DNA from 3 places in the Acetobacter sp. P1H12_c genome. Region 2 is predicted to be linked to each of the others. Evidence: riboswitches for the same ligand, from Rfam matches in the RefSeq annotation. Region 2 holds a riboswitch; each other region holds the start of a gene.
The links. Region 2 has a riboswitch for cobalamin ahead of KP699_RS15310 (hypothetical protein). Riboswitches for the same ligand answer to the same signal wherever they lie in the genome.
Positions count from the first base shown of each region.

Region 1: it holds a riboswitch for cobalamin, as region 2 does, so the genes downstream of both, KP699_RS07055 (DUF1636 domain-containing protein) here and KP699_RS15310 (hypothetical protein) in region 2, are expected to answer to the same signal.
Region 3: it holds a riboswitch for cobalamin, as region 2 does, so the genes downstream of both, KP699_RS13965 (TonB-dependent siderophore receptor) here and KP699_RS15310 (hypothetical protein) in region 2, are expected to answer to the same signal.

Region 1 is NZ_JACRVR010000009.1:25-4,700, reverse strand. It holds gene cobN (cobaltochelatase subunit CobN) at 1-1,928, opposite strand, end outside; gene cobW (cobalamin biosynthesis protein CobW) at 1,946-3,007, opposite strand; gene KP699_RS07055 (DUF1636 domain-containing protein) at 3,004-3,456, opposite strand; cobalamin riboswitch at 3,617-3,879, opposite strand; partial or broken gene KP699_RS07050 (MFS transporter) at 3,918-4,676, opposite strand, start outside.
Region 2 is NZ_JACRVR010000055.1:5,406-10,081, forward strand. It holds gene KP699_RS15300 (replicative DNA helicase) at 1-550, shown strand, start outside; gene KP699_RS15305 (PepSY domain-containing protein) at 547-1,998, opposite strand; gene KP699_RS15310 (hypothetical protein) at 1,995-2,405, opposite strand; cobalamin riboswitch at 2,444-2,655, opposite strand; cobalamin riboswitch at 2,783-2,993, shown strand; gene KP699_RS15315 (TonB-dependent receptor) at 3,080-4,676, shown strand, end outside.
Region 3 is NZ_JACRVR010000038.1:19,314-23,989, forward strand. It holds gene KP699_RS13965 (TonB-dependent siderophore receptor) at 63-2,270, opposite strand; cobalamin riboswitch at 2,393-2,618, opposite strand; gene glnA (type I glutamate--ammonia ligase) at 2,801-4,246, opposite strand; gene KP699_RS13975 (P-II family nitrogen regulator) at 4,345-4,676, opposite strand, start outside.

The sequences.
Region 1 (4,676 bases), on a different contig from region 2:
ATCAGCCGTTCCAGCGCCTGCATTTCGGGCGAGAGGTCAGCCTGCCGGACCGGAGGCGTCATGTGGCCAATGGTCACGGCCCCGAGCCGCCGTCTGGCGGTGGCGGCCTCACCCGGATTATTGACGATAAACGGGTAAATAACGGGCAAAGACTCCGTCAACACCGCAGGCGCGCAGGCGGCGGAAAGGGCTGCGGCCTTGCCCGGCAGCCATTCCAGCGTGCCATGCGTGCCCAGATGCACCAGCGCGTCCAGCCGCCGCACGCTGCGCAGCCACAGGTAAAACGCCACATAGGCATGGCAGGGCGGGATATCCGGGTCATGATACCGGGCTTTCCGGTCGGCCTGACGCCCCCGGTCTGGCTGCACGGCAAGCGTCAGGTGCCCCAGTTCCAGCGCGCGCAGATGGAACGCGCCTTCCTGCACGCATGGGTCCTGCTCCGGCGCACCCCATGCCTGCGTGACGGACGCCATAAACCCGGCATCCAGCTCCTCCGCCAGCGCGTGGTATGTGGGGAGGCTTATCAGCGGGCGTGGGGCCGTCTGGGCCAGCAGAGTTATGAGGGTTTGTGCGTCTGGCAAAGGCGCTGGCCCGGTCTGATACCCCTCCGCCCGCAGCAGAGCGAGGATGGAGGCCAGACTGGCAAACCCGTCCAGCCCCACGGCATGGGCCACATGCCCCGTCTCCCGCGCAAGCCCGGCTCCCGGATAGTCTGAGAGGATAATACCAACCCGCTTCTGCTCCGGAGCCAGATGCCGCAGGCGTGCCCATGCCAGCGCCCGCGCCACGGTATGCCGGATACCGGGCAGATAAGGCGTGCGGGCCGCAGGCAGGCCAGGCGGCGCATCCTGCCGGAAGGAAATGGGGAGTGTTGCGATGCTGCCATCCAGTTCTGGCAGCACGGCCTGCATGGCGAGATCCGACCGGGAGAGACCGCGCGGGCTACGCCCCCAGACCTCCTGTGTCGCCCCCGGCTGGAGCAGTTGCAGGATTGGCGCCCCGGCAACCGCCAGCGGAGAATGCCCCTGCGGAGTTCTGGAAGAAAACAGGGTCGCGTTGAGGACAATATCTGGCTGAAAATTTCTCAGCGCATCGGCAACGCCACTGGCAACAGCAGGGTCTTTAAGAGATGTGACAAACAGCATCTCCACCCCGCAGCCCTGTGCGGCAAGGGCATCCGCCAGCGCGTCCAGAGCTGCGATATCCCCCACCATCAGATGGGCGCGGTAGAAAATCAGTGTGGCCCGCAGCGTGTGGCCTTCTGGCAGAGGAACAGAATCCTGACTGAGTGTTGCTGCATCTTCTGTTTTAAGATCTGTGCATGCTGCAACTGTGCGGTACACTCCCCACGGCGGCAGGGGTTCCGGCCGTGCGCCATCATCCGCGCGTTGCCCGGCGAGGCTGGCCATCAGGCGCAGGGCATGCTCCATATTGTGAGCACCGCCATACTGAAAAAACCCGTTCAGCCGCCTGCGTATTTCACCCGACACGGTGGAGAGATCCGCCAGACGGCTATCATCCGACAGCGGGGCACCGGCATCCGGCTGTGGCCGGGCTTCTCCGGGGAGCAGAGCCAGCGGGATATGGTGCGCCCGGCACCATGCCGCGAGTTCCTCAGCGCCATAGCGCCAGTAATCCAGCCCGCCGAGCAGCCGCACCACCACACAACGCGCCTGCGCCAGCGTGGTCTCCAGATACAGATCGACCGACATGGGGTGCCGCAGCCGGGCAAGGCTGGTGACCTGAAGAGAGGGCAGCGGCTCCCCCTCCCCGCGCGGACCGACCTTCAGCCGTGCCTGTGCGTGCAGCAGGCCGAGCAGGTCACTTTCCGTAAAGGACAGGACTACAAGTTCCGCCGGAGGCAGGCCGAGGTCTTCCGCCACGTCCTGCTCATCCAGCGTCCGGCTGTCCCGCACAAGGAGGTGCATGGGAGCTGGCCGCCTGCTTAACCGGCGGACGTTGCGGACGGATCTGCCGCCAGCGCGGCCGTAATCGCAGCCTGATCCAGCCCTTTCTGCCCGATGACCACAATGCGGCCGGTGCGGGCCTCCTGCGGGGTCAGGGGGCGGTCAAACTCATGCCGGAAGCGGGTGCCGACACCCTGCACGGCCAGCCGCATGGGCTTGCCCTGCACGCTGGCAAAGCCCTTCATGCGCAGGACGTCATACCGGGCCGCCACGTCCTGCAACAGGGTCAGAAAGCGTTCGACGGAAAGCTGTTCCGGCACGGTGACGACGAAACTTTCAAAATCATCATGCTCATGCTCGCCATCTTCCGCATCATGGTGCGACGGACGGGACTGGAGATCAGCCTCGGCTTCCGCCCCCAGACCCAGCAGCACGGCGGGGTCCACCTTGCCATCCTGCGCGCGGATAATGCGCACCGGGCGCGGACAGAGGGTTTTGATCTCTGCTTCCACCGCATCAAGCTGTGCGGCATCCAGCAGGTCCGTCTTGTTCAGAACAATCAGATCCGCCGCGTTAAGCTGGTCTTCAAACACTTCCGCCAGAGGGTTGTCATGATCCAGTGAGGGATCGGCCTCGCGCTGTTTTGCCACGGCCTCCGGATCATCCGCAAAGCGGCCGGAGGCGACGGCGGGGGCATCCAGCACCGTGATGACGCCATCCACCGTCATGCGGCTGCGCACGGTGGGCCAGCCAAAGGCTTTAAGCAGCGGCTTAGGCAAAGCAAGGCCGGAGGTTTCAATCACCACGTGTTCCGGCGGGTCGGCCCGGTCCAGCAGGGCTTCCATGGTGGGCAGGAAATCATCCGCCACGGTGCAGCACAGGCAGCCATTGGTGAGTTCCACAATATCATCCTCCCGGCAGCCTTCCACGCCGCAGCCGCGCAGGATTTCTCCATCAATGCCCAGAGAGCCGAATTCATTCACGACAACGGCAATACGGTGGCCCTGCGCTTTTTGCAGGATATGGCGCAGGAGCGTGGTTTTGCCCGCCCCCAGAAAGCCTGTGATGATGGTGACGGGAACGCGGGTGGATGCGGTCATGACGGCTCCTGTTCAGAAACTGTGGCCTCAGGGTAGAGGGTAGCGGGCACGCGGCCCAGAATCATATCAGAAAGAGAGGCCGGACGGCGGGACGGCATGACCGTGCCTTTGGCCGAGGCTGCATAGAGCCGCGCATAGGCCAGAAGATCTTCCGCCTTTTCCGGCCCCAGATGGCCGAGCAGCCAGGTCCAGCGGCCCGGCATGGCAATGGCCGCCGTACACCCGCGGTCACACGATGCCAGACAGGCAACGGGACGCAGCGTGACTGGGCAGTCCTGTTGTGAGGCCTCCAGCAGGGCCGTCAGGCGGTCCAGCAACTGTGCTCCCGGAGGGTGATCCATGCCGGGGCCGCCGCGCCGGCAGGTGGTGCAGACATGCAGCACCGGGCCTTCTGCCACGGCAGGCGGCGCGTGGGAGGACGGGGCGGAATGCGGAACAGACGCAGGCATAAAAAAATTCCCGATCAGGCGCCGCTCTGGGAGGATGCGGCCCTTAAACGGAGTGCATGCACAGTGCTCCTGCAGGCACAGGAGTGATGCGCCAGCCCCGCGCACCCTCGTCTTCCGGGCACCCCGCCGGACACGACACCTCAGACAGCCGCCCGCCCCGGAGGGCAGCGCGGATGATGGCAGGTCTCCTGGCTTGTGTCGTGCGGGCCTGCGCGGAATAAACCTTGCAGCCTGCGGGTCCGGCTGCCTTCCCGGTCCCCTTACCGGAGCCGGTGGCATGGACCTGCCCGCCAGAGGCGGCAGGCCCATAGCGGACCATGCAATCACTTACAGTTGCGGGGGCAGCGACGGCCTTGCAGCGGATGCTGCGCACCGGTCTTCCCTTTTCATCCCTCGCGGGACACCATCATGCGGCAAGCATCGCATAATACCGGTATTTTTCAAGCCGTAAGCCGGGCGCTTTATGAGCAGACCTGTTCTGCCGCCTCTTCGTCCTCATGCTCCGCCAGCCTGACGGGAAAGGCATTGCCGCTCAGCACCACTACCAGCATGGCCACACAGCACAGCGCCACAGAAACAGGCACCAGAACCGCAACGCCATACGCGGACAAAAGCTGCCCCCCAAGGGCCGAGCCAAGCAGAATACCGATATTGCTGGTGCTGTTGACCGCCGCCCCCGCCGTATCCGCCGAGGTGGCGCGGGTGCGGATCGCCCCGGACATGATGAACGGAATGATGCAGGCATAGGCCGCGCACCAGAGGCAGACAACCGCCACACTCCCCCAGCCCGGCACCAGCGTACCGCCCAGCAGCGCAATTGCGCACGCCATGACCACTCCTGCGCCGAGCATCCCCACACGCGGGCAGCGATCCACCATCAGGCCGGAAGCCCAGAGGCCGGACAGCCCCAGAACCCCAATAATCAGCAAGGCCAGACTCACGGACTGCTCGGGCAGGCCATGCGCCATCAGCACCGGAGCGATATAGGTGTACACAACATTATGGGCGAGGAAGAACATGGCGTTTGCCGCCACAACCCACCCGAAGGCGCGCACAGCCTCACGCGGGGCCTTATACGGACCGGACGGACGCCCCGCCGGTTTGACAACGGGCGGCAGGCAGACGGCAATCAGCACAGTCAGAAACGCTGCCAGCCCCGCCACAACCAGCATCGCGATACGCCAGCCCGCAAAATGCCCGAGCGCCGCTGCCCCCGGCAC
Region 2 (4,676 bases):
GGCGATCTCACTTTCCGCCATGCGGACCCGCTGCCGCCGCCTGAAGCGCACGCGCGGGCTGAGCCTTGTGGTGGTGGATTACCTCCAGCTTATGCGTCCCTCCGTTGGCACACGCCCGGAAAGCCGCGTTCTGGAAATCTCCATGATTACACAGGGGTTAAAGGCGATTGCGAAGGAACTGGAAGTGCCGGTTATCGCGCTCTCCCAGCTCTCCCGTCAGGTGGAAAGCCGTGAAGATAAACGCCCGATGCTCTCGGATCTGCGTGAATCCGGGTCCATTGAGCAGGACGCGGATTCCGTGATGTTTGTGTATCGTGACGAATATTATCTCCAGCAGCGTATGCCCAAGGAAACAGCGTTTGATTCCATGGAAAAATACTCAGCCGCGCTGGATGACTGGCAACGTAAAATGAGCCTTGTGCATAATAAGGCCGAACTCATTCTGGAAAAACAGCGTCACGGCCCCACTGGCGTCGTGCATCTGTTCTTTGAAGGAGAGTTCACACGTTTTGCGGATCTGGATATGGTGCATGAGGAGCCGCATCACTAAGAGCGGCCCGCTGCACGCAGGCTGGTGCGGCGCAGCCGCCTGATGCCGATAAGAACGCCGGACAGAAAAACGCAGAACACGCCACACAATAATGGAACGGCAATGCTCCGGTGCATCAGGGTTCTGCGCAGTCCGGCCTGAAAGTCCAGATCATGAAACCCGTACACCAGCCAGCGGGATTGGCGGGCAGGGCCGTCCAGAATGGTCTGCACAGCGCCGGACTGTCCGTCCAGATAGGTCAGGGTGCCATCGGTCGCCTGTGCCCGCCAGACGGGAAAATGGCGTTGATGCGTGGGGCGGCTGAAGTAATAGGCATCCGCCTGCGTTAGAAAAGTCAGGTCGTCCGGCGTTTTCAGCAGGCCCGCTGGCTTAAGCATCAGGCTGATCTGCTCTGGGGTGAGAGGCGCTGGAGTCAGGGCTTCATCCAGTCTCCGGCTCTTGGGTCCGGTAGCGGTTTGCTCCGTGATCTGCATAAAAACTTTGCTGTTTAGAAAAGCCGTTTTTATGCCGGTGCATCCGGGTGGTGCGGCACTTATCAACCGTGAGAGAACCTGATGGATCTCCGCGCCGGTCGCCGTGCCAGTCACGCGCAGGGGACGGGTCGCGTTTGGATTGCTTTGAAACAGGCCTGCGGGAGACATGGTAAGCAGTCCGGTTGTAACCCATAAAAGGGCCAGCACACCAAACACCGCGCCACAGAGATGATGGACCCCATGCCACCCTTTATAAGGGGTAAAGGGGGCTGCGCGGCGCAGGCGCAAAACGCCAATCCACAGCCCGGTAACGGTGAGAAAAACTCCCGTGCCAGACAAAAGAATAACGACGTCGCTCCAAAGCGCCGGGTGCTTGCGCAGCACCGCCGGGTAAAGCCAGTGTGGAATAGCCCCAACCCATGCCCAGAGGCGGGTGGAGCGTGTTGTGGCCTGCATGACCTCTCCGGTCAGGGAGGAGACGTAAATCTGCGTGCGCGCCGCATCGGGAAACAGAAAGCGATAAAAGCCATTTTCCCGGCCATGAGTATCCAGAATCCACTGGTCGTCTGTGGTCAGGCCATCAAAGACGGGGCGGCCCTGTGCACCGGTGGCCCGCGCATATCGGGTGGCGCTGGTAGCGGCATCTTCCGGGGTGATGCGCCCCGCATGGCCGGTGCGCAGGTCCAGCGCAAAAGGTGGGCCTTCCTGTGGCGTGAGCGTCAGAACCGGTTCGTGCCCTACCATATTGATCTGAAAAGCCTGAAAGCGTTTTGTGCTGCCCAGTTTAGCCAATTCCGGAAGTATGGCGGGCCAGTGGATTTCCGTCGGAACACGGCGCAAGGCGTCTTCCTCCGGCTGAGGCCATGTGTGCCAGAGCATGACAAGGCCGGAGGCGCACCAGCCTGCCATCAGCAGGCCCATGCCAATACCCAGCCATCGGTGGGTCAGATACAGCGTCCGGCGGAAGGCCTTCATGCGGGGCTGTTATACAGCGCCATGGCGGCGTTCTGGGCGCCGCGCGTCCAGTGGACGGCCACATAGGCCCGCACAATGCGCTGCGCGGCAGCGGGCGGCATGTCCATCCTGAGGGCTGGCATGGCTTCAAGATAGTCAGAGGCGGTGAGGAGCAGCGGCCGGAAAGCCTCTTCCAGCACAGCGCCCCGCTCCCGGTGGGGGGCAGGCAGGGACGGGACCAGCTTGAGGAAGAGCGCGTGGCCGTTCTGGGCAATGACCTCCTCCTGCTCAGGGGGCGGCAGGTGCGCCAGATGCGCGGCCTGCAAGGCATGAGCGCGGGACGGGCAGGCGCTGAGCAGGCGGGCAAAAGCCGGATGATACGCCTCTTCTGGTTGAAAAGGCCGGGGGAAGGGGGAAAACGGTCCCACTGGTATACTCCTGCCTTCCGGTACATCCCGCCCGGCGGCGTGGTCTGAACGACAACAGCAGGTCTCCTGGCTCACGGTTAAACGTCCGTCTCCCGCCTTCCCGGTTGTGCACCAGTGGCGTGCCTTGCGGCAAAAAGACACGGACAAACCGCCTACAGTTGCGGGAGCAGCGACCGACTGAGCCGTGCGGCACGGCATACGGTCTTCCCTTTTAACCCGCCTGCGCGGGGCTGTTGACTGACAGGGAGAGACTGTACGCAAATGCCGGTTTTGCGCAACAGGCCGGTGTGCAACGTGCGGCACGGCCTGTGCCTTAGAGCCGTTTTTTATGGGGTATAAAGCTGCACGTTCGTTGACAAGGTTTTTCAGACCCTGTTTACGCTGCACGCAGCAATGGTGCTTTGTGGCTGCGTGCGCGGCCAGAAGGCTAAGAGGGAAATCGGTCCAAGCCGATGCTGCCCCCGCAACTGTAAGCTGAGAGGGCTTGCGGCGTTCATGCCACTTTCTGTGTCATCCACAGGGGGGAAGGCAGCCGCAGGACCCGAGGACCAGCAAGCCAGGAGACCTGCCATTGCGCCAAAGTCACGGACGGAGCTGCCATACGGGGTGATGTGGCGGCGAGGCACGGTTTGCTCAGTGCCTCCATCGCGGTGACGTTGTTTTGGAGCGAACCCGTGCGTCCAGTCTCTTATGCCCTCAGTCTTCTGTTCGGCATCAGTTGCGTGCCCGCCGCCTATGCGGCCACCCCTGATCCCTCAGACCCGAAAGCCAGTGCTGCCCATCCGTATAAAAAACGGACAGCAGTACCCCCGGCCAGAAAGGTGGCAGGCCCTGAATATATCACGGCTTATGGTAAAACCGCCCCTCTCCAGATGACACCCGCAGTCGGTGGGAAACTTGGCCTGTCCATCCAGCACACGCCGGGCACACTCAATGTGGTCTCGCATGATCTGATGATGCAGCGCGGTTATGCCCAGGCTGAGGCCGCGGCAGACAGCGCGCCGGGTGTTTCCTCTGGCGGGTCTCCGGGGTCGCCCGCGCAGCTGATGATGCGCGGCTTTACCGGCAACCAGATTCTGGTGCTGCATGATGGCCAGTATTTTGGCCCGACCACCATGGTCAACCGGCCTCAGAACACCTTCAATCTGGAAAGTGTGCAGGTGCTTAAAGGCCCGTCCTCCGTGTTGTATGGGCAGGGGGCCGTGGGCGGCACGGTGGATATGCGTAGCCGTACGCCCACGTTTGATGGCCCGCATGCCAACGCACTTGTATCCTACGGCAGTTTTAATACGTGGAACGCCGGGGTTGGCGGTTCCGTGCCGATTACGCAAACGCTGGCTTTGCGCACGGATTTCAGCCGGACATCGTCTGACGGATTTGTAAAAGGAGCCGACCCGCACTCGGATGATTTTACGACAACCTTGCTGTGGAAGCCGACGGAAAAGTTCACCGCGCGGCTGAGCATGGATTATCTGACGGACCGGCTTTCCACTTATTACGGCACGCCGCTGGTGGATCTCTCGCAAACAGGCGGACGTGTGGGTGGTCTGCTCAGTTCCAGCAAAGGGCTGGGCCTTACCCGTGCGTCCCTGTGGCGGTACTATAACGTGCGGGATGGCAAGGCCGGGTCTGTCAACGCGACGCCCACACTGCATCTGGACTGGCGGGTGAACAGCCATGTTCTGTTTCATAACAGCAGCTATTTCATTTATTCTAAACGACGCTGGAACAACGCGGAAAGCCTGACTTACATCAGCGCCCCCGGCCAGACGGATGCCGCAGGCAATGCCATTGCCCCCGGCAGCATCAGCCGGGACCGGTTTTATGTGTATCAGAACCAGCATCAGGTTGGGGATACGCTGCACGGGCAGTTTGATTTTTCCATTTTCGGCATGAAGAACCGTTTTGTGCTGGGAGGCGACGCCTACTATCTGCGCTTCATCCGCAACCGGGGTTTTCCGGCTGCGGACTATGCGGACAGCGTCTCTCTTGTCAGCCCGGACGCCACGCCACTTGGGGCGTTTTCCGGGGAATACCCGTATATGAAATCCCCCACCACGATGGTGCAGGCGGGCCTGTTTCTAGAGGACGTTCTGACCATCCGGGATAATCTGCGTCTTGTGGGCGGCTTCCGGTATGACTGGCTCGCACTGGACCGGCAAAACTACCGGCAGAATGGGCAGTTTAACGCCGCAACCAGTTTTAAGGGCCACTACAACCCGGATAATTTCCGTATCGGTCCGGTGTTTGATCTGACAAAAAATGTCAGCC
Region 3 (4,676 bases), on a different contig from region 2:
CATTGCCACAGGAGCGTACCCCCGCCGCAATGGCCTTTCGGCACACACAACCGCGTGCAGGATCAGTAATTCAGCGTAAAGCCGCCATATCCGGCCCGACCCGGCTGGAGGTAGCCCACCGGGTTTTCATACTGCCGGTTCAGCAGGTTATCAGCCCGCGCAAAAACCGAGATATAGCGGTTGATTTTGTAATTTGCGGTCAGATCAATGGTAAAATATCCGTGCCCTTTTGCGCAGGTCGCGCAAAAGTTTTCTCCCACCAGAGGATAATCCCGCCAGCCGCTGGTGTAGAGAATATTGCCAGACAGGGTGAAGTCCTTCACCGGGGACCATGTGGTATTGAAGTTGAACTTATGCTGCGGGCGGCGCTGCAACAGCGCATCACTGTCCGTATCCCGCGCGTGGGTCCATGTGTAATTCAGCGCAAAACTGAGTGTGTCCAGCGCCTTCCAGTCCAGAAATGCTTCCACCCCATACATCCGCGCATGCCCAACATTGCCGAAGGAATAGATATAATCCCCCCACGCACTGCCCGCGGCAGGCATGACGTAAGCAGAAGACTGGATCAGGTTCCGCACCTTGTTGTCATACCATGTGGCGCCAAAACGCAGTTTGTCATGCAGTAGTTTCTGCTCAACACCGACATCATAGCCAATCATGGTTTCGGCTTTCAGGTTGGCGTTGCCTTCTTCCGCCCAGCCAGCGCCGCGCTGATTGACAAAAAGCTGATACAGCGAGGGTGCATGGAAGCCCGACCCGGCACTGGCTTTGATGATGGTGCCCGTATTGGGCACATGGATGGCGGGAGCCACACGCCATGTCACATGGTTGCCGTAGCGGGAATTGGCATCATACCGCACGTTGGCCGCACCATAGAGAATGTGGTTCCAGTTCCCTTCATACTGCCCGTACCCTGCCGTGGTATCCATGCCTGCGGTGGTGTGCACAGGCTCGGTCGGGTCATCTGTCGCGACATTGATGCTGTCATGAAAATGCTCGGCACCCACAAGAACCGTCCCGAATTTCCGCAGATCAACCGTGCCATGCCAGTCCACTTTCAGGCGTGTGGAGCGGTAATAATCCGGGTCTGTCATGGCAGGATCACCATCCGCGTACAACCCGTCCTGCATGTACCGGCGGCGGTTCGTCATGTAGCCAAGCCCCAGAACCTGATCAAACCGCCCGCCAAAGGAGGAGAGATGCGCCGTGCCGCGCACCACGGCCTCGTTCTGGGTATTCTGGTCCCGGATCAGCTGGTCGCCGTTATAGGGCGTATAAACCTGATCATACGCTGTAAAGGTATGATAGTTGGCCTGTATCAGCCGTGCTGTCAGACCCAGATCAAAATTATGCGTGACATCATAACCCAGTTTGACGTTCGCGCTGCGGTTATCATTTCGGTCCCCCGCGCGGCGCTGGGCCCGGTTAGCCCCATTATACCGCTCAATATAGCGCGGAATTTCATGAAACCCGTCCATGCGGTAATGGGAGAGCACAACATTATAGTGGAAGCGGCCGCTACTGCCGGATGCCCCGAAGGCCTGATTGAACGTGCCGTAAGACCCACCTTCAATCCGCACAAACGGTTTAAAGCGCCCCTGCCCCTGCTTTGTGTTGATATCAATCACACCCGCCATGGCGTCCGCGCCATACAGGCCGCTCTGGGGGCCGCGCAGGATTTCAATGGAGCCAATGCCGTCCGTTACAAACTGCCCGGCATCAAACGCGTTGCTGGCGGAGCTGCCGTCATTGATATCCATGCCATCAATCCGCACCTTCACATCATTGGCGTTTGCCCCGCGCATGAAGATGGAGGTTGTGCCGCCAAATCCGCCAGACCGCACCACATTCAGCCCCGGCTGCCGCGCCAGAATATCCGGCAGCGTGCGACGCTGCTGGGTGGCAATCTGCTCGTCCGTCACCACCGTCACGCTGGACCCGACATCATCCGCCCGTATGGGTCTGCGCAGCGCACTGACCGTCACCACCTCCGGCAATCCCTGAGACGGGCTCAGTGAGACAAGCGTGCGTCCCGTCGCTGCGGGAGCCGCGACAGACTGCCCCGGCATTGCAGGAACTGTGTTGTCCGTTGCGGTCCGTCCGGTGGCGCGGCTTTTCGGATGGCTGCCCGAAGCTGCGGCTTTATGCGTGAGAGATTTGCCAGAACGCGCATGGGTCGCGGAAGAGGCGGCGGCCTGTGCGCCAGCCACAGACAGTCCGGTGACAGCCAGAATGGTGGAGGTGGTCAGCGCGCAACGAAAAAAACTCATTTTAACTCGTATCCTGTGGTCAGCCGTTGCCACAGGAAAACGTGCTCCGCCTGCTCATGCGGCAAAGGCCGGAGCAAAACTCAGTCACGCACGCCAGCACACCCCGGCTGGCGTCTCCTGATTGCAACCACGTGCCGGATGGCAGGTCTCCTGGCTTGCGGCGCTTTGACTGAGCCTTCCCTTCCCGGAGAATCGTCTGCTCCAGTGGGCCGGACGCGGTACGTCCGGGCAGCCTCAGCCCTGCCGCTTACAGTTGCGGGGACAGCCCGGGACTAAGGCCAGCACGGCCTGCACCCGGTTCCCTTTTCATCCCCCGTTGCAGGGGAAACCATCACACGGGTGTCATATCGCGTTGCCCGGTCGAGTCAATTATCCGGTGCAACAGTGCTGCCACAAGGCAACACGCAACGCCAAAATCGCAAAAACACATCAGCCTCCCACCCGGCACTGTCCCGCACGAGAGGCACAAAAAACGCGGCCCTCCGAAGAAGGCCGCGTTCCTGATCATCTGAAACTCCGGGAAGGAGGGATCAGACGGAGTAGTACATTTCGAACTCAACCGGGTGCGGCGTGTGTTCAAAGCGATACACGTCTTCCCACTTGATGGCGATGTAGCTGTCGATCTGATCTTTGGTGAACACGCCACCAGCCAGCAGGAACTCATAATCCGCAGACAGAGCTTCCAGCGCTTCACGCAGGGAGCCGGCAACCGTCGGGATCTGCTTCAGTTCTTCCGGCGGCAGGTCATACAGATCCTTGTCCATGGCGTCGCCCGGGTGGATCTTGTTCTTGATGCCGTCAATGCCGGCCATCAGCATGGCGGAGAAGGCCAGATACGGGTTGGCCGTCGGGTCCGGAAAGCGGACTTCAACGCGCTTGGCTTTGGGGTTGGTGGCATACGGAATACGGCAGGACGCAGAGCGGTTGCGCGCAGAGTAGGCCAGCAGCACCGGAGCTTCAAAACCCGGGATCAGGCGCTTGTAGGAGTTGGTGGACGGGTTGGTGAAGGCGTTCAGCGCCTTGGCATGCTTGATGATGCCGCCGATGTAATACAGGGCGGTATCGGACAGGTCCGCATAGCCATTGCCTGCAAAGGTCGGCTTGCCGTCTTTCCAGATGGACTGATGCACATGCATGCCGGACCCGTTATCACCATAGATCGGCTTGGGCATGAACGTGGCGGTCTTGCCGTAGGAATGGGCGACGTTGTGCACGCAGTATTTGTAGATCTGCATGAAGTCGGCAGAGCGGACCAGCGTGTCGAACTTGGTGCCCAGTTCGTGCTGGGACTGCGCGACTTCATGGTGCTGCTTTTCAATCGGCAGACCCATTTCACCCATGGTGGCGAGCATTTCTGCACGCAGGTCGTTTTCGCTGTCCACCGGCGGCACGGGGAAGTAGCCACCCTTCACGCCCGGACGATGGCCCATATTGCCTTCCGGGTAATCCTTCAGGGAGGCGCCGGGTCCTTCGATGCTGTCGAGCTGATATTTGCCGAAGTTCGGGCCCGTGCCAAAGCGCACGTTATCGAAGATGAAGAATTCAGCTTCCGGACCAAAGAAGGCCGTATCACCAAGCCCGGAGGACTTCAGATACTGCTCAGCCAGTTTGGCGGTGGAGCGCGGGTCACGGTTATAGGGCTGGCCTGTGGACGGCTCAATGATGTCACAGAACAGGATCAGCTGCGGGCGCGCCGTAAACGGGTCCATCACAGCGGTTTCCGGGTCCGGCAGCAGAACCATGTCACTTTCGTTAATGGCTTTCCACCCTGCGATGGAAGAACCGTCGAACATGAAGCCCTCGGTAAAGGTGTCTTCTTCAATCGTGGTGACATACTGCGTGGTGTGGTGCCACTTGCCGCGCGGATCCGTGAAACGCAGATCGACAAACTCGACCGAGTTTTCCTGGATCAGGTCAAAAACCTTAGCAATCGCTGCGGCTTTGCTGTCACCCGCAGTGGTCGTTTTCTTCACCATATGTCTTCACCTACAACCTGTTGCGCACCACACTCTTGCGGCACGTCTAGGATTATAAAACTCGCGTCCGCCGCCGGGCGGCCCCGCACCGGGGCACCTCAGATAGCGTCTTCCCCTCTTTCCCCCGTGCGGATTCGCACCACATCTTCCACCGGGAGAATAAAGATCTTGCCGTCCCCGATTCGTCCGGTCCGGGCAGCAGCGGAAATGGCTTCCACCGCGCGCTCCACCAGACTGGCAGGGCAGACAACCTCAATTTTCATCTTGGGCAGAAAATCAACAATATATTCCGCGCCACGATAAAGCTCCGTGTGCCCTTTCTGCCGCCCGAAGCCCTTGGCTTCGATCACGGTAATGCCTTGCAGGCCGAGTTCGTGAAGGGCTTCCTTCACCTCGTCCAGCTTGAACGGCTTGATTATGGCCTCGATCT